3 regions of the Bacteroides graminisolvens genome follow, and region 1 is predicted to be linked to each of the others. Evidence: riboswitches for the same ligand, from Rfam matches in the RefSeq annotation. Region 1 holds a riboswitch; each other region holds the start of a gene.
The links. A riboswitch is a leader RNA that binds a small molecule or an ion and turns the genes downstream of it on or off. The one in region 1 is predicted to bind cobalamin.
Positions count from the first base shown of each region.

Region 2: it holds a riboswitch for cobalamin, as region 1 does, so the genes downstream of both, ACKPCE_RS09830 (uroporphyrinogen decarboxylase/cobalamine-independent methonine synthase family protein) here and accC (acetyl-CoA carboxylase biotin carboxylase subunit) in region 1, are expected to answer to the same signal.
Region 3: it holds a riboswitch for cobalamin, as region 1 does, so the genes downstream of both, ACKPCE_RS08750 (TonB-dependent receptor plug domain-containing protein) here and accC (acetyl-CoA carboxylase biotin carboxylase subunit) in region 1, are expected to answer to the same signal.

Region 1 covers NZ_OY762556.1:1,598,204-1,606,548, forward strand. Annotated here, with positions in the region: gene ACKPCE_RS06575 (acyl-CoA carboxylase subunit beta) at 1-733, opposite strand, end outside; gene ACKPCE_RS06580 (acyl-CoA carboxylase biotin carboxyl carrier protein subunit) at 738-1,250, opposite strand; gene accC (acetyl-CoA carboxylase biotin carboxylase subunit) at 1,261-2,772, opposite strand; cobalamin riboswitch at 2,938-3,115, opposite strand; gene ACKPCE_RS06590 (cytidylate kinase-like family protein) at 3,196-3,825, shown strand; gene ACKPCE_RS06595 (hypothetical protein) at 4,289-4,462, opposite strand; gene mutA (methylmalonyl-CoA mutase small subunit) at 4,964-6,850, shown strand; gene scpA (methylmalonyl-CoA mutase) at 6,866-8,345, shown strand, end outside.
Region 2 covers NZ_OY762556.1:2,380,191-2,388,535, reverse strand. Annotated here, with positions in the region: gene ACKPCE_RS09845 (response regulator transcription factor) at 156-764, opposite strand; gene ACKPCE_RS09840 (hemerythrin domain-containing protein) at 760-1,458, opposite strand; gene fldA (flavodoxin FldA) at 1,653-2,162, shown strand; gene ACKPCE_RS09830 (uroporphyrinogen decarboxylase/cobalamine-independent methonine synthase family protein) at 2,408-3,382, opposite strand; cobalamin riboswitch at 3,438-3,644, opposite strand; gene ACKPCE_RS09825 (cation diffusion facilitator family transporter) at 3,712-4,614, opposite strand; gene ACKPCE_RS09820 (threonine/serine exporter family protein) at 4,751-5,524, shown strand; gene ACKPCE_RS09815 (threonine/serine exporter family protein) at 5,521-6,048, shown strand; gene ACKPCE_RS09810 (bifunctional 4-hydroxy-2-oxoglutarate aldolase/2-dehydro-3-deoxy-phosphogluconate aldolase) at 6,238-6,909, opposite strand; gene ACKPCE_RS09805 (sugar kinase) at 6,937-7,980, opposite strand; gene ACKPCE_RS09800 (LacI family DNA-binding transcriptional regulator) at 8,229-8,345, shown strand, end outside.
Region 3 covers NZ_OY762556.1:2,117,601-2,125,945, reverse strand. Annotated here, with positions in the region: gene ACKPCE_RS08770 (SusC/RagA family TonB-linked outer membrane protein) at 1-193, opposite strand, end outside; gene ACKPCE_RS08765 (hypothetical protein) at 552-1,745, opposite strand; gene ACKPCE_RS08760 (two-component system response regulator PhoB) at 1,935-2,624, shown strand; gene ACKPCE_RS08755 (two-component system sensor histidine kinase PhoR) at 2,639-4,414, shown strand; cobalamin riboswitch at 4,451-4,648, shown strand; gene ACKPCE_RS08750 (TonB-dependent receptor plug domain-containing protein) at 4,681-6,714, shown strand; gene ACKPCE_RS08745 (YncE family protein) at 6,715-8,345, shown strand, end outside.

The DNA of each region.
Region 1 (8,345 bases):
AGCTGATTAATTCACGGATGGACATCAACAACTCCTCTTCGGTATCACACACAAAATGAGTTACTCCGCTTTGCGAACCGTGCGTACTTGTTCCGCCAAGCTTTTCCTTATCAATCTCCTCATGAGTTACCGCCTTTACCACATCGGGACCGGTAATAAACATGTGGCTTTTCTCTTTTACCATAAAGATGAAATCGGTCAGAGCAGGAGAGTAGCACGCTCCGCCGGCACAAGGACCTAAGATGGCCGAGATTTGCGGAACCACCCCGCTTGCCATAATGTTCTGATAGAAAATCTCCGAATAACCGTTTAAGCTTTCTATTCCCTCCTGTATACGTGCACCGCCGGAATCATTGAGAGCGATAACCGGTGCACCGTTTTTTAATGCAAGCTTTTGCACTTTAACAATCTTCTGAGCCGTTACTGCTCCGAGTGATCCGCCGTAAGCAGTAAAGTCATACGCATAAACAAACACCAGGCGTCCGTCTATTTTTCCGTACCCGCTAACCATGGCATCACCGGCCAGTTTGTTTTTCTCCATGCCGAAGTTGGTGCAATGATGCGTAACCAGCTTATCCAGTTCCACAAAAGAATCTTTGTCAACCAACAAGTTAATGCGTTCACGAGCCGTCATCTTACCGGCTGCATGCTGTTTCTCAATTTTATCGGCACCGCCGCCCAGTTCGGCTTTCCGGTTCTTCTCCTCAAAATCGTTATATTTCGTTGTATTCATCTTGTTATTCTTTAAATAAATCGAGTGTAATTAATACCTGGTTACTGTTGATTGTATCTCCTTCTTGCACCAAGATTTCTTTCACGGTTCCATTCGAGGAAGCCTTATAACTATTCTGCATTTTCATGGCTTCCACAATGATCAACACATCACCCGCCTTCACTTCCTGTCCTTTCGTAACAGGAATGCTGATCACTTTTCCGGCCATTGGCGAAGCAATTTTATCTTCGGGCGTTTCCGAAGTCTTTTTTCTCATTTGCAGATACTTGGCCTGACTGTCTACAATATTGACTTTAAACGAAGACATGTGTGTATCCACCTGATACGTTTTGCCGTCTTCCTGACGAATGAGTTGTGCGTTGAACGACTTTCCGTCGTGCAATATGGAGCAAGAACCGTTTTCGGCCATTACTACATCTATTTCAAACTCTTTTCCGTCAATGCTTAGCACTACATTATTGCCATCTTTGCTGATTAATTGAATATCGGCTATTCTGTTTCCAATGTGTATTTCCATCTTTCACTGTTTAAATTCTTAATATACCTTTGTGCAAGCCGAATTCCCTCCACCTGCTTATGGGACGATTATCTGCCGACTGAGTAGAGTTCTCGTCCAGATTCATCAAATAATCGATGTAGGCTGCAATCATGGCTACATTTTCTTCTTCCTCGGTGTGTGTCGTAATACCGATGTGTAAATGATCACTGTGTTTGGGAATAAAGCCGGTATCGTACTTCCCGTCGATAAAGTCCTCCGTTTCCACAATGCACCTCAGGTAGTTGATGTTTGTTTTGATACCGGTAATTTTATATTCATACAAAACACGTCGCATCCGTTCGATGGCATACTCCCGAGTAGTAGCCCAAACAATGAGCTTGCCAATCATCGGGTCATAGTAAACGGGGATCTCATACCCCTCGTATGCATAACTGTCAATGCGCACCCCGATGCCGTTGGGCTCAATTAACTGTTTGATAATACCGGGCGACGGACGGAAATTCTGTTCGGTGTCTTCGGCACATATCCGGCATTCAATGGCATGTCCGCGCTGTTTGATGTTGTTTTGCGAAAGACGCATCACCTGTCCGTCGGCAATGCGAATCTGTTCTTTCACCAAATCGACCCCTAAAACTTCTTCCGTAATAGGATGCTCCACCTGCAGGCGGGTATTCATTTCCAAGAAATAATACTGATGATGTTTGTCGACCAAAAACTCAATGGTGCCGGCTCCTTCGTAGTTGACAGCCTTTGCAGCGGCAACCGCTTTCATTCCCATCTCCTGACGAATAGTCTCGTTGATGAATGGCGACGGACTTTCTTCTATTACTTTTTGATTTCTTCGTTGAATAGAACACTCCCGTTCACAAAGATGAATAACGTTTCCGTGCTTGTCACCCAAAATCTGGAATTCAATGTGGTGCGGCTCTTCCACGAACTTCTCAAGATAAACCGTGTCGTCACCAAAAGAGGCCATTGCTTCTGACTTGGCCATGGTATAAGCCTCTTCCACTTCGCTTTCCGAATGAATCAGCCTCATGCCTTTTCCGCCTCCACCCATGGAAGCCTTCAGCATCACCGGAAACCCGATCTGCTTGCAGAGAGATATTGCCTCGTCTACACTTTTAAGATTATCTTGTGTGCCGGGCACAACAGGAACCCCCGCTTCTATCATTTTGATACGGGCAGCAATCTTGTCTCCCATCGCCTCCATTGTTTCCGGTTGCGGACCTATAAATACAATGTTCTCTTCCCTGCATCTTCTGGCAAAATCTGCATTTTCTGATAAAAAGCCATATCCCGGATGTATGGCATCCGCCTGACAAGCTTTGGCTACCTGAATGATTTTCTCTATATTCAGATAACTATCTTTTGCTGATGCACTGCCAATGCAATATGCCTCGTCGGCATACAAAGTATGTCTTGCTGTTCTGTCGGCCTCGGAAAATACTGCAACCGATTGAATGCCCATTTCATAACAGGAGCGCATCACTCTGACTGCAATCTCACCTCTGTTGGCGATTAAGATTTTTCTAATCATATTTATTTGTTTGAGTTAATAAATATCTTTCTCACGTATCTAATAACACATTACGGGCTTCTTTGGATGTTTCTTGAGAAGTTTTTTTGAGAGGAAATAACATAATGACACCATTTGGCGGGAGATACCATTGGATTTCCAGACATTAGCTTTATTCGCGAAGCATGTCAAAGCTCAATTAAGGCAGGTCTCCTGGCTAGCATAATTTACCATCCTTCCCGTTTGCACAGTGGATATTGAGCGGTAAACAGTGATCAGCTTACAGTTGCGCGTCAGCCCATGATTTTCACATGGTTCCCTATTCTCCCCGTTTTACCGGGGCACCTTAATGATAATGATGAGAAAGAACTTTGTCGGTGCAAAGATATGTATTTTTAGAAATTATCAGTAAGTTTGTAGCTGAACATGATAAAATTAAGTGCTATGGGAGATAATTTTGTAATTAACATAGGCAGGCAACTGGGAAGTGGCGGCCGCGAGATAGGAGAGAAGTTGGCTGCTGCTATGGAGATTTCTTTTTATGATAAAGAACTTATAAACTTGGCTTCCGAAGAAAGCGGCCTCTGCCGTGATTTCTTTGAAAAGGCAGACGAGAAGCCTTCTCAACCGTTGATGAACGGATTGTTTGGTATGCGTTTCCCTTTTCCGAATGACAGCATTATGGCATGCAACAGCTGCCTGAGCAATGATGCCTTGTTTAAGGTTCAAAGCGATGTGATTCGCAAACTGGCTGCTGAGAAGTCGTGTTTGTTTGTGGGGCGATGTGCCGATTATATTTTGAGAGATCACCCTCGACACGTCAATGTGTTTGTTTCGGCTTCGCTAGACGACCGCATAGAGCGTTTATGTCAAACCATGCACGTGGGTAAGGCCGAGGCCGAAGAACTGATTGAACGTACAGATAAAAAAAGATCGGAATATTATAATTACTATAGCTACAAAACCTGGGGAGCCGCTGCTACCTACCATCTATGCATAGACTCTTCGGCTTTAGGAGTAGATGATACGGTTCTGTTCGTAGCCGAATTTGTGAAGAAGAAATTGCAGCTGTAATTAGAACGTTCCGCTAGCTTGTTTTACAACTCTTCTCCCAGAGAAAAAAAAGTGTGGTTTACCATCACTTACCCTCACTAACTTGCTAAAACTACTTGCTGAAAGGCGTTTCAGGGTAGTGATGGTAAAATATGTCTACCACTAAAACGACTGTTTTACCCTCACTATCTATCACTTTTAACTAATACTATAGATTATTTAACTCCGATTTAACCAAAAAGACGACAACGTTTAGGCTATTTCGAGTGCTTTTTGATGAAAAACGGCAAAAACACGTTCAGTCTCTGTTGGTTTGAATAGCATGGATCGGATAACAGATAATTGTGTGATTGTTACACACAAATAAAAGATCGAATTACTTGGAGTTGACAGTATAATGTATTATCTTTGTACCTATAATCTTATAGTATATTCAAATTATTATAGGCGCAAAGGCAGGAGCTCAAACTCCTGCCTTTTTTCGTTATGTGCCGTTCATTTTTTCGCTGAGACGGTTGCTTATTGCCATTTGCACGGTAGCAAAAGGTCCGCGAGAAACCGTCTCTTGGCCGGGAGACGGTTTCTCATGACCCAAAAAGACGGTTTCTCTTTTCAAATTGCTCGTTATCTTTTTCAAATCGGCGGTTATGTTTTTCAAAAAGTTGGTTATGTTTTGCCAAAGTCTTGCTGATGATTGTTGCTCCCTGCTTTATTAGTTAATAATGTATAAACCTGCTCTTGACAAAAATCGGCCGAAAAGGGGTGGAAAATGGTGTTTTGGTAAAAGTATTTCAATGAATTGCATTTGTGTTAGAAATATATTACCTATATTCGCAGCATAAATCTTCTTTGAATCCATATCAATATGAAAAAGAAAGCATTAAAGAGAAACCAATAATTTCTGATTCTTTTTTGACCTTATCATTTAACTTACAGCCATATTGTTCTGACCCGTCAAGCAGGCCAGCGCTAAATTACGTCAATTTGCAATCTACAAATGCCAAAAGAGCCTCACAGATAGCTTCTCATTATCAATTTTCTATAAAATAAGTACCTCGTTTTAAGTTATTCAGTATATTTGCAAGCCTTATTCGTTTCATTCAATAAGCAGATTAAAGAATAAATATACTATTATTATATTTAAATATTTAAATAAACTATGGCAGACAGTAAAGAAAAACTCTTCTCGGACTTCGCTCCCGTAACCACTGAGCAGTGGATGGAGAAAGTAACAGCCGACCTTAAAGGGGCTGATTATGAGAAGAAACTCGTTTGGAAAACAAACGAAGGCTTTAAAGTGAAACCTTTCTACCGCATGGAAGACCTCGAGGGCTTGAAAACCGTTGATGCACTTCCGGGTGAATTTCCTTACCTGAGAGGTACCAAGAAAAGCAATGTATGGTTGGTGCGTCAGGATATCAATGTGGTTGATCCGGTAGAGGCTAACAAAAAAGCGCTGGACATTCTGATGAAAGGAATCGATTCTCTTTCTTTCCGTATCGACTCCAAAGATCTGAAAGCAGAAGTGATTGAAACTCTGTTGAAGGATATTTGCGCAGAGAGCGTAGAACTGAACTTCTCAACTTGCCAACGACATGTGGTAGAGCTGGCTCAACTTCTGGTGGCTTATTTCGAGAAGAAAGACTATGACTTGAAGAAGCTGCAAGGATCTATTAACTATGATTATTTTAATAAGATGCTTGTTGACGGTAAAGAAAAGGGTGATTTGATTCAAACAGCCAAATCTCTTATCGAAGCCGTTCAACCTCTTCCTTTCTACCGAGTGCTCAATGTGAATGCACTTACCTTGAACAATGCCGGTGCTTATATTTCTCAGGAACTGGGTTATGCGCTCGCTTGGGGAAATGAATATCTTCGTCAGCTTACTGATGCCGGTTTACCTGCAACTGTGGTAGCTAAGAAAATCAAATTCAACTTCGGTATCAGTTCTAATTATTTCCTTGAAATAGCAAAGTTCCGTGCTGCTCGTATGTTGTGGGCCAATATCGTTGCTTCTTATGAACCAACTTGCCTGCGCGACTGCGATAATAAAGGTGAAAACGATGAATGCCGCTGTGCTGCTAAAATGAAAGTACATGCTGAAACAAGTACATTCAATATGACTTTGTTTGATGCGCATGTAAACTTGTTGCGTACTCAGACTGAAGCGATGAGTGCTGCGTTGGCAGGTGTAGATTCAATCACGGTAACTCCGTTTGATAAGGTTTACCAAAACCCCGATGAGTTCTCTGAACGTTTGGCACGTAACCAACAGCTGCTTCTTAAAGAAGAATCTCACCTCGACAAGGTGGTTGACCCCGCAGCCGGTTCTTATTATGTTGAGAACCTAACTGTTGCCATTGCACAGCAGGCTTGGGATCTTTTCCTTGAAGTAGAAGATAAAGGCGGTTTCTACATGGCATTAACTGCCGGAACTGTTCAGGCTGCTGTTAACGCAAGTTGCGCAGCTCGCCAGAAAGCAGTAGCACAACGCAAGGAAGTGTTGCTCGGAACCAATCAATTCCCTAACTTCTCTGAAAAAGCAGGCGAAAAGAAACCGGCTGATGCCGATTGTTCTTGCGGATGCGAGCATAAGGAAATTGCCACGGTGAAATTGCAACGTGCAGCAAGTGAATTCGAAGCTTTACGTCTGGAAACAGAAGCAGCTGCCAAACGTCCGAAAGCATTTATGCTTACCATCGGTAACTTGGCTATGCGTCAGGCTCGTGCTCAGTTCTCTTGCAACTTCTTGGGATGTGCCGGATACGAGGTGGTTGATAACCTCGGCTTTGAATCAGTTGAAGCTGGTGTTGAAGCGGCTATGGCTGCCAATGCAGACATTGTGGTTCTTTGTTCAAGCGATGACGAATATGTTGAATATGCAGTCCCTGCCTTTAAGGCACTCAACGGCCGTGCCATGTTTATCGTAGCCGGAGCACCTGCCAACATGGACGAGCTCAAGGCTGCCGGAATCGAGAACTTTATTCACGTACGTGTTAATGTGCTTGAAACACTGAGAGAGTATAACGCAAAGCTGTTGAAATAAAAAGGAAATAAGAACATGCGACCAAATTTTAAAAACTTAGATATATATGCTGCTTTTCAGCCTGTGAACGGTGCTGAATGGCAAAAGGCAAACGGTATTCAGGCCGACTGGAAAACTCCGGAGCACATCAATGTGAAGCCTGTTTATACAAAAGAAGACCTCGAAGGAATGGAACACCTGGGCTATGCTGCTGGTCTTCCTCCTTATTTACGTGGTCCTTACTCGGTGATGTACACGTTGCGTCCCTGGACCATCCGTCAGTATGCCGGATTCTCTACTGCAGAAGAATCAAATGCTTTCTATCGCCGTAACCTGGCCTCTGGTCAGAAGGGTCTTTCTGTTGCGTTCGACCTTGCTACACACCGTGGCTACGACCCCGATCACGAACGTGTGGTTGGCGATGTAGGTAAGGCAGGTGTTTCTATCTGTTCATTGGAAAACATGAAGGTTTTGTTCGATGGTATTCCTTTGAACAAGATGTCTGTTTCAATGACAATGAACGGTGCCGTGCTTCCTATCATGGCGTTTTATATCAATGCCGGACTGGAACAGGGTGCTAAATTGGAAGAAATGGCCGGAACTATTCAGAATGATATCTTGAAAGAGTTTATGGTGCGTAACACTTATATTTACCCGCCTGCATTCTCTATGAAGATTATCTCTGACATCTTTGAGTATACTTCTCAAAAGATGCCTAAGTTCAACTCTATTTCTATCTCGGGTTATCACATGCAGGAAGCAGGTGCTACTGCCGATATCGAGCTGGCTTACACGTTGGCCGACGGTTTGGAGTATCTTCGTGCCGGTGTGGCTGCGGGTATCGATATCGATGCTTTCGCTCCCCGTCTTTCTTTCTTCTGGGCTATCGGTATGAACCACTTTATGGAAATTGCCAAGATGCGTGCTGCACGTATGCTTTGGGCAAGAATCGTAAAACAGTTCAACCCGAAAAACTCTAAATCACTGGCGTTGCGTACGCACTCGCAAACTTCGGGTTGGTCACTTACTGAGCAAGATCCGTTCAACAACATTGGCCGTACTTGTATCGAGGCTATGGCTGCTGCTTTGGGACATACTCAGTCTTTGCACACCAATGCGCTCGATGAGGCTATTGCTTTGCCTACTGATTTCTCTGCTCGTATTGCCCGTAACACTCAGATCTATATTCAGGAAGAAACTTACATTTGCAAGAACGTTGACCCATGGGGTGGTTCTTACTATGTAGAGAGCCTGACAAACGAGTTGGCACACAAGGCTTGGGAATTGATTGAGGAAGTTGAGAAGCTGGGCGGTATGGCTAAGGCTATCGAAACAGGTATCCCCAAGATGCGTATCGAAGAGGCTGCTGCTCGTGCACAGGCTCGTATCGACTCTGGTTCGCAAACCATTGTAGGTGTTAACAAATATCGTCTCGAAAAAGAGGCTCCTATTGATATTCTTGAGATTGATAACACGGCTGTTCGTAAAGAACAGATTGAACGTTTGGCAGAACTCA
Region 2 (8,345 bases), 780 kb from region 1:
ACCTAATTGTTATCCTAAATCTTTTACCTGAAAACTATTCTCAAACTAATACCTGATACTTATTTGAGCGAAAATTAATTTCTTAATTGCACTGCAAAGATATATAGATTATCGGAATTACAAAAGCATAAAGTGTAATATTGACACTTTTTAAATTATATGCCTTTTACCTCCCCTATTTCCACTAACTTATTAACAATTGCATAAATGGTAAGACCGGCTGCACTGTGTATCTGCAACTTCTTACTTATGTTTCTGCGGTGAGTAATTACTGTATGAATTGACAAATAGAGTTGCTCTGCAATCTCTTTATTGGTCATTCCTTTCACTACACACACTACTATTTCTTTCTCTCGTTGGCTCAATGCTTCTTGGCTATCGCTATCGTCATCGGATTCAATGTTCTGCAGGCGACTTATTTTATTGGATATTACCTCTAAGTCATCATAAACGGATATGGAATCATCATATTTACTCAATACAGAAGCATCGATAAAGGTACTTACTAATGCTATGACACTGATTCCCTTGCCAATGGGGCTTTCCTTAAAACGGAGCACATCAAAGTAATTGCCGAAATTGGGACTCACAATCAAAATATCAATGGGTTGAGAGCGCAAGCAATCATTCAAAGCTTCTATAGAACCTAGTTCTACCGACTGCACCTTGAGACTAGGCAAACGTTTCAACGCAACCGACAAACCGCTACGGATAATAACAGATGATTCGGCGATAGCTATTCGGATCACCTCATTATTTTTAATCATGTCTCACCCTCCTCTCCAGTTTCAAAATGGCCGGAACAAAAATAAGATCTTCTACCTTGCAGTGCGAGTCCAACGCCTCTTCACAGGCGAATATATCAAACAGAGCTGCATTGAGCAGGTTATTGTTTGCGTTAGAAGGGCAATATTTGATAATGATATTCTTCAATTCGGTCAGTTTCTCACTGATTTGGTCGTGGTGTTTTGAAAATGTACTGATCTGATAATTTTTTGGCGCCTGATTATGGAGCAAATCATCAACATACTTGAAGACAGTCTTTTCTTCGTATTCCATGTGTTTCCTCACCTCGCTAACGTACGAGTCAAAGAAATTAAGCATGAGCACAACTACTTCCTTTTCGGAGTAGTCAATGGAGTCAAGCAATTTGCGACGAATACTCGGCAAAGAGAAATCAAGAAAATAAATATGTGATTGACGAAGATAATCAACCAAAGCGGGAATGGATATATCATCAGAATCATCATTCATTCGCGAATATCCCTCTTCAACAAAGTTCACCACCGTGAGAAAAGTACGGTAGTCAACCCCATTCATCTGGCATACCTCTTTAACGGTTTTATCACCAAAGCCAAGCGAGAGTCCGAAACGGCTCATTACTTGTAACAAGGAATAGTTATCACAGATGAGATCACTCATCTTATCGGCCGGTTTGTATTTCTGAATTTTGTCCATAAAATACCTATTATATATTAGTTGGTGCAAATTAACACATAATTTTGTGCGCGCACAATCACTAAAATTAGGTATTTTTCTCAAAATAACAATATGTAGGTACTCATAAGTTGTATTTCCACTATAAATAGGGATTGAATAGTGATTATTTTGGCCATATATTTGCACATAACAAAATCAATTAAAAAGTAGTTATGAGTAAAATAGGTATATTTTATGGTTCCACTACAGGAACTACAGAAGATGTGGCACGTAAAATCGCAGCAAAATTGGGCGTTGAAAAGTCTGATTTACACGATGCAGCCAAGATTTCGGAAGAGTTAGTTAACAAATATGATGTGTTGGTTTTAGGATCGGCCACATGGGGTGACGGTGAACTGCAAGACGACTGGTACGATGGTGTTAAAGTACTGAAAGCGGCCGGTATTTCTCACAAGTTCGTTGCGTTATTTGGTTGTGGTGATTCTGATTCATACAGTGACACATTCTGCAACGGCATGGGTAATCTATACGAAGAACTAAAAGAAACCGGTTGTACATTCTGCGGAAGAACTGAAACAGACGGTTATACGTTTGATTCTTCAATTTCTGTAGTCGACGGCAAATTCGTAGGTCTGGCTCTTGATGAAGTTAATCAGGACGATTTGACCGATCAGCGTATTGACAACTGGATTGAAAAGTTGAAAACAGAATGCCTTAACTAAACATTCATAATAGATATAACCGTTATACATTTCGTCAAAGTTATAGTTGTTTTTCTTATTTAACTTGTATTTTTTTCAAAGAGTGCCCTTAAACAAGGCACTCTTTTTTGATTGTATGAAAGAGTAAACAGACTTTTTTCGGGCTGCCCGAGAAAGATTAAAGCCCGATCGAATCACTTCGCCCGGGCTTCCTAAATAAACTTGGCAGAGTTTATTTCTTAGAAAATATACTAGTTATAAAGAAATCATTCGGTCTGGCCCCACAGCTTTTTAGCAGCTATCATGGCCATGTCAATGGTAGTCCATTGTTTCTTAAGCGCGGTTTCATACCCCTCATTGGGCAATACCTGCGCATTAGGCACACATAAACTTAACCTGTTTAGTGCAATATAAGGTGTTACTTCGTCTATCTTTTCATAGATCTCATCCAGCTCATCGGGCATCGGATAATGTGACGGAATAAATCCGAATGTAGCTTTCTGTTCTTTGATGAACCACAGCAGACTTGTACGCCCGCAACATTCATCATCATAATCCAAGAAAAAAGCCTTCACTCCTCTTATCGCCGATAACATATCGACAGAAGCATGAAATGAAACATACAAATCAGCCGGAATTGCTTCCAAAACCAAATTATTCAAGGCAATACCCTCTTCACAGACACTCCTCGAAGAATCATCAAACTGTATGTACCGACATCCCGAATCATACAATTTCTGAATCAATTTACAGTAGCTTGCACTTATATCTGAGACTAACAATTCTCTGTCTTCATAAAAAACGTCCAACTGCTCAGCATCTGTTTTCAACACTTCAGACAACAAAAGTGAAGGTGCCGGCAAAACCTGTTTGGCAATTACATCTCCCCCGGTGACGCCCGTCAGAAACATGAAATCATCGATAACAGGATGGTGATGAAAATCAATTCTTCCGTTCAGACAAATACCGGTCTTCTTAGCGTTTACGGGTTGTACACCTTCAAAACTCCACATAAAGTCAAGCGGCCACATGGCATTACGAAAACGCCCGTCTGTAACTACTTGTAATCCCGCCGACTTAAGTCGTTCTACCAGATTGCGGATTTCAGCATCTTCCATAGCACGTAATGTAACCAAAGAAATCTGCTCATTCCGATATTGCTCGCGAGCTTCTTTCAACGCCTGAGGCAAAAGAAACGCACCTGCAATGTCAATCTTGAACGGAGGCCTGATGTTTTCCATACGTAAAATATTAAATTGATTTTATCTTGTACTATACTCTTAACCCACGAAGAATATAGACTTCAAACAGATGGCAGGTCTTCTGACTTAGCTTCCGTTTTGATAAACCTTCCCGGCTAAGGCCAGTGGTTAAAGGGGTATTAATTATCAAAACGTTGAAAATAAAGCTTCACAGCAGCGGGACTGTCCGGGATTTACACCCGATTCCCTTTTAATTACCGCTACCGAAAAGTAGCGATAAACCATTCATGAATGCAAATATATGGAAAAGAATGAATAAGCAAAGCAATCTGTTGTTAATTAACACAAATAGCTGGTAGAATGTATTTTTAACATTTGTGCTCCGAACAAGAGTTTTCTACATCTTCAAACTCCAATGTCACGTGCCTGATTCCGGAGTTCAACAAGATGGTTTTCACCTCTTTCTTCACCACTTCGAGTACGCTAAAGTTTTCAATAACAATGTGTGCAGTCAGCGCCGTTTCCGTTGTACTTATGGCCCAGATGTGCAAGTGGTGGCATTCTACAACATCAGCGACTTCCATAATTTGCTCTCTGATTTTCTCTCCGTCAGTTCCTACCGGAACTCCGTCGAGCGACAGCCTAATGCTATCATGCAACAAAGACCAGGTAGAATAAATAATAATACAGGCAATGACAACACCAATGAGGGGATCTATGATGGACCAGCCGGTGTATGAAATAAGTATCCCCGAGAAAACAACTCCTACGGAAACCAACGCATCGGCAGCCATGTGCATGTAAGCTCCCTTCACATTCAAATCTTTATCCTTGTCTTTCATAAACAACCAGGCAGTTATTCCGTTGATAAACACACCCACACCGGCCGTCCAAGCAATAGCCACACCCTCTACAGGTTGCGGATTAACAAGTTTGCCCAAGCTTTCGCCCAGAATAATACCAACGGCAATCAACAAAATAATAGCATTCAACAAGGAAACAAGCACCGTACTCTTTTTATATCCGTACGTGTATCTTCCATTCGGTGCGATTTGCGCCAGACGAAAAGCAAGCATAGCCAGAATCAAACTAGCTACATCACTCAGATTATGTCCCGCATCAGATATAAGTCCCAGCGAATTATAATAGATTCCAATGCTAAACTCAGCAATGACAAAAGCAATGTTAAGTCCGATACCAATCAAAAACAACTTATTTAAAGACGTGATCACGGTAGTATGATCATGATGGTGGTGATGTTCGTGTTCCATCAGACAAATTATTAGTTATTCAATGCTACAAAGATAACTTTATCTTAAAACATATCAAATACCTAGAAGTATGTATATCAACTTCGTTTTTTTTGTAACTTTGCGGCCTGAACTGATATTTCACATTTATTTTTGTATGGACATTCACCACGAACTGAAAGAACTATCCAAGTTTTTGTCCGATTACTCCACCTCCTTAATGGCTGTAGGTGTGCAAACTTCGCGTGTTGTGAGAAATACCACCCGAATTGCCGAGTCTTTTGGATTCGACCTGGACATGACTATTTTTCAAAAAACCATCATTATGACTTTGAGAGATGCCGACAACTCTCATTCGTATAGTACAGTAAGCAGGATCAAGCCTATGGCTCTGAACTTTGCCGTCAACTCTAAGCTAAGCACGCTTAGCTGGGAAGCCTACGACAACAGGCTGGGACTTGATGAGCTCAAGCAGCGATACCATGAGATTATAAACAAACCGCGTGAAAGCAAATGGTTGGTTTTATTCCTGGTTGCTTGTGCCAACGCATCGTTCTGCAGGCTTTTCCAGGGAGACGTCACTTCCATGGGCATTGTATTCGTAGCCACCCTGGCCGGTTTCTTTGTTCGCCAATTCTTAATAGAAAGACATTGGAATCATTTAGCCGTTTTCATTATTTCCTCATTTATTGCTTCCATCATTGGTAGTACCGGTTATTTGTTTCATTGGGGTAATACGCCCGATATGGCTTTAGGTACGAGTGTGCTCTACCTGATACCGGGTGTTCCATTGATAAACTCCATTATGGATATTATTGACGGGCATGTATTGGCCGGAACCTCGCGATTTATTAATGCCTGCTTGCTCATTATCTGTATAGCAATAGGCTTATCGATAACACTTTTAATTACAGGAGTCAGCGCCTTATGATAGATTACGAATTTATTCAAGCAATCATATACGACGGATTGTTTGCCGCCGTTGCAGCGATAGGTTTTGCCATCATCTCTAATCCGCCTCGTAAGGCATTGGCTATTTCGGCATTTCTGGCTGCAGTAGGACATGGACTGCGTTATTTTCTGCTACACACTGAAATGTTCACAATGGATATTGCCACTGCATCATTTTGTGCAGCCGTATCCATTGGTTTGCTGGCTATTCCGTTTGCCAAATTCATCCATTGTCCGGCAGAAGTATTCTCTTTCCCCTCATTGCTCCCAATGATTCCGGGAATGTTTGCCTACAAAAGCATTCTGGCACTCACCAAATTCATGCAAAGCACGGATCAGACGGCTTCATTCAATTACATCGAACAATTCTTCAGAAACGGTATAACCACCATCTTTGTATTGTTTGCCTTAGTTGTGGGCGCTGCCATTCCTGTGTTTATTTTCCACAGACAATCGTTCACCGCAACCCGTTTTATGAATAAACTGGTTAACAAGAACAAATAAAAAAAACAAACCACCGAAATGATTCACTAACAAAATCATTCCGATGGTTGTCCCCTTAAACACCTTTAAACAAAATGGGAAAAATATGCCTCTAATAATATTAACTAACTAACCCTTTTAATCGAGGCATATTTTATTACTAACCGGCCATTTGCCTTTACAAGCAGATGGCCGCATTAGTAAATATCATTATTTTCTAGCTTCAGCAATATAGCCGAAAGCTTCTTGACACTTCGCAACAATCCATCCCCAGTCCTGAGCATCAACTACTTCTTTAGGGAAAAGATTAGAACCCATACCCACACAAGTAACTCCGGCTTTAATCCAAGCAGTCAAGTTCTCTTTAGTAGGCTCAACACCACCGGTAACCATCAGCATAGACCATGGCATAGGAGCTTTCACGTTCTTCACGAATGAAGGACCGCCTACATTGCCGGCAGGGAATACCTTGCATAAATCGCATCCTAATTCCTGAGCAAAACCGATTTCAGATACAGATCCGCAACCCGGAGTATAAGGAATCAAACGACGGTTACAGATTTTAGCAATTTCGGGATTGAACAACGGACCAACCACGAAGTTAGCACCTAACTGAATGTATAATGCAGCAGTACCCGGATCAACGATAGAGCCGATACCCATAACCATTTCAGGACATTCTTTTGCAGCCCATTTCACCAATTCAGCGAAAACATCTTGTGCAAAGTCGCCACGATTGGTAAATTCGAATGCACGAACACCACCGTCATAACAAGCCTTTACAACATTCTTAGCAACTTCAACGTCTTTGTGGTAAAAAACGGGAACCATTCCGGTGCTTGCCATTGCATTGAGCACCTGTATTTTATTAAATTTTGCCATTTCTTTTATCAATTAATAGGTAAGATATTATCTGCTAACACGACCCGAACCGTCACCTTTCATCAGGTTTTCAACTTCAGCTACTGTTACCAGGTTGAAGTCACCATAGATAGTATGTTTCAAGCATGAAGCAGCAACAGCAAACTCAAGCGCTTTCTGATCATCAGTAGGATAGCTGATCAAACCGTAGATAAGACCTCCCATGAATGAGTCACCACCACCTACGCGGTCAACGATGTGTGTGATATCATATCTTTTTGAAACTTTCAAAGAACCGTCAGAGTAAAGAACGCCACCCCAAGTGTTGTGGTTTGCATTGATTGCACCACGAAGAGTTACGATCATCTTCTTGCAACGGGGGAACTTCTTCATCATCTGAGTACATACAGATTCAAATTCGGCAGAATTCACTTCACCACCGGTAGCAGTTACGTCAAATCCTTCGGGTTTGATACCGAATACCTTTTCGCAATCTTCTTCGTTACCCAAAATAACATCACAACCTTCTACCAAAGCAGGCATCACCTCATCGGCCGTTTTACCGTATTTCCAAAGATTCTTGCGGTAGTTCAGGTCGCATGAAACGGTTACTCCCATTTCATTGGCAACTTTGATAGCTTCCAAACAAGCATCGGCAGCACCTTGCGACAAAGCAGGTGTAATACCGGTCCAGTGGAACCACTGAGCATCTTTGAATACTTCTTTCCAGTTAACCATTCCCGGTTCGATAGTAGAAATTGAAGAATGAGCACGGTCGTAAACTACTTTAGAAGCACGGGCAACCGCACCTGTTTCTAAAAAGTAAATACCAACACGTTCGCCACCAAAGATTATTTCTTTTGTGCCCACATTGTGTGCACGTAAATCCATGATACAAGATTGAGCAATATCGTTCTTAGGAAGACGGGTTACAAATTCAGTGTCAAGACCATAGTTTGCCAATGAAACTGCCACATTCGCTTCTCCACCGCCAAAAGTAGCAGTAAATTCTTTAGCTTGTGAAAATCTTAGGTAACCCGGAGTTGCCAAACGAAGCATAATTTCCCCAAAAGTAACAACTTTCTTTCCCATAATTCTGTTTAATTCAAATAAGTTATTAATATTGTTAAGTTTCAAATTATAATCATTGATAGCAAAAGGCTCTTAAACAAAAGGTTTTAGACCCTTTTTCCGAGACATTTAAACCTCTTGTTTGTGTCTCGTGTGCGGGCACAAAGATACGATAATTTTCGTAATTACAAAAATTGTTATATATTTGTGTCGAAAATATTAAGATTATTATTGTGTGCGGGCACACAACCCCATAATACAAAGCAAAAATGAATAAGTTACCGGATAGAATCAGAATTAAAGATATAGCCAGACTAGCAGATGTATCTGTAGGGACTGTAGACCGTGTGATTCATGGACGAAGCGGTGTTTCTGAAGCCAGTCGC
Region 3 (8,345 bases), 520 kb from region 1:
CTTTAACCAACACACTTGCACCAATAATTGGCTCTCCTTTAGAGTCGACTACCGTTCCCGTAATTTTTTTAGCCTGCTGTACACTGGTAAATTCAGATACTTCATTTCTATCCACAGCCTCTGCTGTTGAAAAGTAAATAGAAAATCCCCATGCTGTACATAGTGCTAATGTTAAGCAATAATTTCTTTTCATAAGCTTTATTTTTTGGGTTTGTTTGCAAACTTATGAATTAATTTAGAATTCAATTTATAAATCTGACTAAATAAAAACTAATAAATATTAAAATCATTGCTTTTATACAATTAAAACATTCTACTATGATAGTTTTTCAAATAAAAGGTAGTGAAAACAACAATATGAAAGCTGCAAAAAGAAAACAATAGAAGCATTTATTTCTAAAAAATGAATATCAAAAAAACAATTTTTAAAGCAAAATAAAACAATAAAATCAAATGAAAAGACAAAAAGGTAACAGACCATCAGACGATAGAGAAAAGTGAAAATCAACAGTAAATATATAATTTAATTTAAGATACAGCCAAAACCTTCATTATTTAGCTATGGGCTGAATCTTCCTGCGTACATCTTTTGATATTTCTAAAAACATATAATTTAGTTTCCCAGAGTGGATACCTTTCTTATTCTGAGCGTATTTTTTATTTGCGTATTCCTTCGATTTATCAAAGGTAATAAGTGACATTTGGTTCTGCGATTTGCCTACCATCGTTGAATCAAGCTGTTCATCAGGGAAGAAATCATCTAAATCAACATCTCCAATCATAGTTGTTTCTAGAAACTCTTTATTCTTATGGCTACTATCAGTATAATACCCCACAAACATATGACCCGGTGTTCGAACTAAGATAGGATCGATATTGATTGCTCGCAAAAGTGATGCTATTAAAACACTACCATCTACACAATTAATTTGCGACGACTCCAACGCATCATCAAACGTGCGCACTCTTTGAGAATACACAACGTTACTCGACAAACTAGTATTCGAAACAGAACTGTAACGGAATTTACGCTTTTGTAATACATTCCACAAAGCATAGACTTGTTTATCAACAGCCTCGGGACGTGCGCTTTGGTATCCTAAAAACCGATTGACTATACGAGTATTTAACGCTTCACGCAGCAGTTTATCAATCATTGGGTTGTCTTCGTTGACATAGGCAGCAAAAAAGATACCAGTATCGTGAAAATTAGTTCCGTTACTAACGTAACCCAGAAGACATTCATTAATGCTTCGAACAGAAAATGTACGCACCTTTTGGCCCAAACTTTTGCCGTCAACTTCAACATGAATGGCAATACTTACGGGGGTAGCCTGCTCCGCACCTTTTAATGCCTCATAATTCCATATAATATCTGGATAAACGGTATATTCGGTTCGTGATTTTTCTAGAACAAATTCTGAAACAGAGCGAGAGAAGAAAGGAGTTTCTGCAACATCAATACGAACACGAGTATATTGTGATCTGGATTTTAAACGAACAGAAATACATGATTTAGGATTTCCAACATAGACTGAATCAGAGGGTTGTACTACCTGAGCATCAGTCGTTGCCACCGAAAGAATTGCCGAAGGAAATATGTTTCCACCCAATTCATCAGTGATTTCAAAATCAGAACGAAAGGAGCTACATTGAAAAACAGATATACTAATTGCTACTACACATAATGCGATGGCAATAATAAGCAATTCTTTCTTTCCAAGATTAATATTTATTTTAAGCATATCTTCACACTGATTTAATTGATAAACAAAGATATGATATTATTTTGTATAATAGTTGATTCGTAACAGAATCGTAATAATTGTTTCATTTTACTGTAATAAAAGTGCCTCACCTTTGTAGCAGTAAAAAGAAAATATAACTTTGTACTATACAGAGTAATAGAGTTTTTAATTTAAAACATTAATAAAATGAACGATTATCGCATTTTAGTAGTTGACGACGAAGAAGACTTATGTGAAATTCTAAAGTTCAACCTTGAAAACGAAGGGTACTTGGTAGATACGGCCAATTCTGCCGAAGAAGCTTTAAAATTAGATATCGGCGCATACAGCCTTTTGTTGCTCGATGTGATGATGGGAGAAATTTCTGGTTTCAAAATGGCAAACATGATCAAGAAAAATAAAAAGACAGCCCATATTCCTATTATATTTATAACAGCAAAAGATACTGAAAACGACACCGTTACAGGTTTTAACTTAGGAGCCGATGATTATATCTCAAAACCGTTCTCGCTAAGAGAAGTGATTGCTCGTATTAAAGCTGTATTAAGAAGAACAGCAACAATTGAAACGGAACAGGTTCCTGAACGTATAATACATGAATCATTAGTACTCGACATAACCAAAAAGAAAGTAAGTATTGAAGATAAAGAGATTTCTCTGACTAAAAAAGAGTTTGAGATTTTGTTTCTGTTGCTTCAAAACAAAGGAAGAGTATTTTCCAGGGAAGATATTTTAGGCAAGATATGGAGTGATGAAGTATATGTTTTAGATCGTACAATAGATGTAAACATCACCAGATTGAGAAAGAAAATTGGCATATATGGCAAGAAAATTGTAACCCGACTGGGATACGGATATTGCTTCGAAGCTGAATAAAGAAACGTAGATTTATGAATAATAATAGTCATTTCCTCTCCTTTAATCGAAAATTATTTTTGTCGGTTATCTCTTTATTTCTCGTATTCGTAGTCTGTTTTTTGACTTATCAATATCAAAGAGAGAAAGAGTATAAAATAGAGTTGCTCCATTCCAAATTACAAGATTACAACAGCAGACTTTATGAGGAAATACATGAAGATAGTGCTCATTCGAAAGAACAATATCTTGATTATTATGTAAAAAAATACACATTAACCGATTTGAGGGTTACTGTAATCAAACCCAACGGTGATGTTGTATATGACAGTTACGAAAAAGATAAAAGCAAATTAAAAAATCACATTGAGCGCAAGGAAATACAAAGAGCATTAAAAAAGGGCAACGGATATGACGTTCGCAGAACATCCCAAACAACAGGAGTCTCATATTTCTATTCAGCTACAGCTTATCCCGATTTCATTGTCAGAACGGCATTACCCTATAATGTAAATCTCACAAATAGCCTTAAAACCGACCGCCACTATTTATGGTTTACCGGTTTTATAACGCTTGTTCTTATATTTATTTTTTATAAATTCACTCAAAAGTTAGGTGTTTCAATTAAGCAACTAAGGGAGTTTGCACAGCGCGCAGATAGAAACGAGCCAATAGAAATTGCTCTTGAATCTGCGACCTCACAAAATGAACTCGGTGAGATATCTCATCATATTATAGAAATATACAAAAGATTGCATGAAACCAAGGAAGCTCTTTATATCGAGAGAGAGAAACTAATTACTCACTTGCAAATTTCACACGAGGGACTTGGCATATTTACGAAAGAGAAAAAGGAGATATTAGTGAATAATCTCTTTAATCAATATGCCAATTTAATATCAGACTCCAACTTATTAAGTTCAGAGGATGTCTTTACTATCAGCGAGTTACAGGTTATAACTGACTTTATTGGCAAAATGCAAAACAGGCCTATACAAAAGGAAGAGAAAAGAATGTCTGTAACTATTAACAAAAATGGTCGTACATTCACCGTTGAGTGCATTATATTTCAAGACTTGAGCTTTGAAATTTCTATTAATGATATCACAATGGAAGAAGAGCAAGTTAGGCTGAAAAGACAACTAACCCAAAACATAGCACACGAACTGAAAACCCCTGTGAGCAGTATTCAAGGATATTTGGAAACAATTGTTAATAATGATAATATTCCAGCCGACAAAATGAAGGTATTTCTGGAACGATGCTATGCTCAAAGCAACAGACTAACAATTTTGCTACGCGATATTTCTGTTCTCACGCGAATGGATGAAGCGGCCAGTATGATTGAAATGGAAAAAGTCGATATCAGTGCCATCGTAAATAATATAATTAATGAAGTTTCATTGGAGCTTGAAGAGAGGAAAATTTCTGTTATCAACTCATTAAAAAAGAATATCCAAATTCGTGGAAATTATTCATTGATTTATTCCATATTCAGAAACCTGACCGACAATGCAATTGCTTATGCCGGCAGTAACATTCAGATATACATAAACTGTTTCCGCGAAGACGAGAACTATTATTATTTTAGCTTCTCTGATACTGGTGTAGGTGTATCTCCCGAGCATTTGAATCGTCTCTTTGAAAGATTCTACAGAGTTGACAAAGGCCGCTCCAGAAAGTTAGGTGGAACCGGACTGGGTTTGGCCATCGTTAAAAATGCAGTAATCATTCACGGAGGAAGTATTTCTGCCAAAAACAGTCAGCAAGGTGGCCTGGAGTTTGTGTTCACTCTTGCAAAAGAAAAATAAAATAGCTGCATCATTCTTACTAAATACTAAATTATTCATATCTTTGCAACGCATAGGTTCGCTAATCTTTTAACAGAGATGCGATTAAAAGGGAATCAGGTGAAAGTCCTGAACAGTCCCGCTGCTGTAAGTTTCACAAAATAGCTGTTAGCAATACCTTTAGCCACTGGGAAATCCGGGAAGGCGCAAACAGTTGAAACAAGTCAGAAGACCTGCCGTGCGTAATTAATCACTGCTCTCGAGGAAAGAGCAACGAGCTTATGAAAATAAATAGTCTTTTGATTCGTAAATTTCTTCACGGTATAATAGTGGCACTAGTGTCGCTGTATGCTCAATCAAGCTTTGCCCAACAGCATAAGCTTGACACAACACGTATATACGCAATTCCGGAGATAACTATTTCAGAACCCTACCAAATAAGAGAAACCAGAGCCGCCATTCCGATACAGGTTATAACAGCAAAAGAGTTACGTAGTTTAAATGTATTACAGGTATCAGATGCGGTTAAACATTTGGCCGGTGTTATAGTAAAAGACTATGGCGGCATTGGAGGTCTAAAAACGATTTCACTCCGCAGTTTAGGAGCGGAACACACTGTGGTTTCTTATGACGGGGTGGCCATAAGCGATTGCCAAACCGGACAAATTGATATTGGCCGATTTTCACTTGATAACATTGACAGGCTTACCGTTAGCAATGGGCAAACTGATAACATATTCCAGCCGGCCAGATTATTCGCATCGGCCGGACAGCTCAATATTCAAACGCTAACACCTTCGTTCAAAAAAGATAAATCGACTAATGCCTATGTGTCGTTAAAATCAGGTTCATGGGGCTTAATAAATCCTTCGTTAAGAATAGAACACAAAAGTAGTGACAAATGGCTATACTCTTTTAATAGCGAATGGATGTCGGCCGACGGGAAATATCCCTATACCATGCATTATGGCAATAACAACGACAGCATTTCACAAGAAAAACGAAAAAACACAAAAGTAGAAAATCTGCGAATAGAAAGTGAATTGTTTGGGAATTTATCCGACAAAGAGCAATTACGTCTAAAAGCTTATTATTTTCAATCTTCGCGTGATTTACCCGGAGCTACTACCTTGTACTACGATTATGCTTCCCAGCATTTATGGGATAAAAATGTCTTTATACAAAGCAAATACAAGAAGGAATTAAACAACAGATGGGCGTTACAAGCATCTGCTAAGTGGAATTGGTCTTATCAACATTATCTGGATCCTGACTACAAAGGTATTAATGGTAAAACGGAAAACACTTACTACCAACAAGAATACTATGCTTCAACCGGAGTACTTTTCAGGGGTTGGAATCATGTCTCGTTATCACTATCAACAGATGGAAGCATTAGTACTTTAAACGCCAATCTCACCAACTTTGCTAAACCGACACGTTACGCATGGCTTACGGCATTGGCAGGAAAATACGTTACTGAACGCGTAACACTCACAGCATCATTACTAGCTACAGTCATCGAGGAAAGGACTCAAACAGAAGATGCCAACAGAAAATACAGAAAAATAAATCCAGATATAAGTTTATCATTTAAAGTGTTAAAAGAGGAAGAACTTCGCATTAGAATGTTCTATAAAAACAGCTTTAGACAACCAAGTTTTAACGACTTGTATTATGGAGAAATAGGAAATAGAGACTTGTCTCCAGAGAAATCTGCTCAATACAACATGGGAGTAACATATAGCAAAAAAATCAATCATTTTGTTCCATATCTATCGGCTACTATAGACGGTTACTATAACAAAATAAATGATAAGATCATTGCAACTCCAACAAAGAATATATTTATATGGAGTATGGTAAATCTTGGTAAAGTGGAGATCAAAGGCGTTGATATAACAACCAAAGTGGTATTACAGCCATCTGAAAATATCCGCCTCAATATTTCATGTAATCATACATATCAAAGAGCATTGGATATAACAAACCCAACCAATCATACCTACAAGAATCAGATAGCATATACCCCTCGGGTATCAGGATCGGGGCAGTTTGGTATCGAAACTCCGTTGATGAATTTGTCGTATTCATTGTTGTGGGTAGGCAAAAGGTATACCCTTGGACAGAATTTACCAGAAAACAGACTTGAAAGTTATCAAGATCATAGTGTTTCGTTAAGTAAAGAAACAAAGATAGCAAACACATTGGCGTCTTTCAATTTGGAATTGCTGAATCTGGCCAATAAGAATTATGAGGTAGTCAAAAATTTCCCAATGCCGGGACGCTCTTTACGTGCCACTATTAAAATTGTTTATTAAATGAAAAGAATTTATTTATATATATTAATTATCATTGGAGCATTTTGCATGGGCAGCTGTGATGACATGACGGATGCTCCAGCTTATAGCGAAAATGAGGTTATTGTTCCGGAGGCCGGAACTGCTGAGATTTATGTTCTCAACGAGGGGCTATTTAACTTAAACAATAGCACCTTAATGCACTACTCATTCAGCAATGGCACACAAACGCCAGACTACTTTAAGAAAATAAATAAGAGAGGATTAGGTGATACGGCCAATGATATGGCTATATATGGTTCAAAACTCTATGTTGTTGTCAATGTTTCCAGCCAAATAGAGGTGATTGATTTAAAAACCGGCACTTCATTGAAACAGATTGGTATGTTGACAGAAAACGGTAGCTCAAGACAACCTCGTTACATCACTTTTTTTGAGAATAAAGCCTATGTCTGCTCATTTGACGGAACCGTTGCTCGCATTGATACCACAAGCCTTGCTATTGAAGCGTTAACGCAAGTTGGTCGAAATCCAGATGGACTATGTGTTCAGAACAATAAACTATATGTTTCAAACTCAGGTGGACTGGATAATCCAAATTATGACAACACTGTTTCCGTTATTGATATTGCTTCATTTAAAGAAATTAAAAAGATTATTATGGGAAGCAATCCGGGTAAAATTCTAGCAGACAAGTATGGAGATGTGTATGTAGTTACAAGGGGAAATTTGCAGCATGGAGATTACAAACTGGTAAGAATAGACAGTAGCCAAGATAAGGTGGTTGAATCATTCAATTTTGCTGTTTTAAACTTTGCAATCAATGATGATTATGCCTACATGTACAATTATGATTATTCGTCGGGCGAATCTTCGATTAAGGTATTTAATATTAAAACAGAATCGATAGAGCGAGAAAACTTCATAACCGATGGAACAAGTATCACAACACCTTACGCCATAAACATCAATCCATACAATGGAAACATTTACATTACCGACGCCTATGATTATAAGGTAACGGGTGATTTACTGTGCTTTAGTCCCCAAGGAAAGTTGCAGTTTAAACTAAAAAACATTGGGTTAAACCCAAACACTGTAGCATTTTCTGATGTCGCTTCACAAAGCGTTATTGATGAAAATAACGAAGATACATCTGAGGCTTTTGCTAGCAAGGTTTTGGAATATGTGCCTGCTCCTTCCCAATATATGAATACTTCGACTACGGCATATTTGCCCGGATATGGTAAAGATGACGTTTTAGCATACGCGAATAAATTAATAAAAGATAAGTCACTGTTGAGCTTAGGAAGCTTTGGCGGATATATCATTTTAGGCTTTAATCACGCCATTAAAAACGTACAGGGAGAATATGATTTCAAAATTTACGGCAATGCTTATTACGATATGTATGGTACTGCATCGGGTAAGCTTGGAGGTAGTTCGGAGCCCGGAATCGTATTAGTATCCACAGATATTAACGGGAACGGAGTAGCAGACGACAAATGGTATGAACTAGCCGGTAGTGAGTATCATTCGGATAAAGTAATCAGAAATTATCAAATAACTTATTACCGTCCTTCTCCGCTTGATGAAAACGTAAGATGGACCGACAATCAAGGAAATGAAGGGTTTATATATCGAAATATATA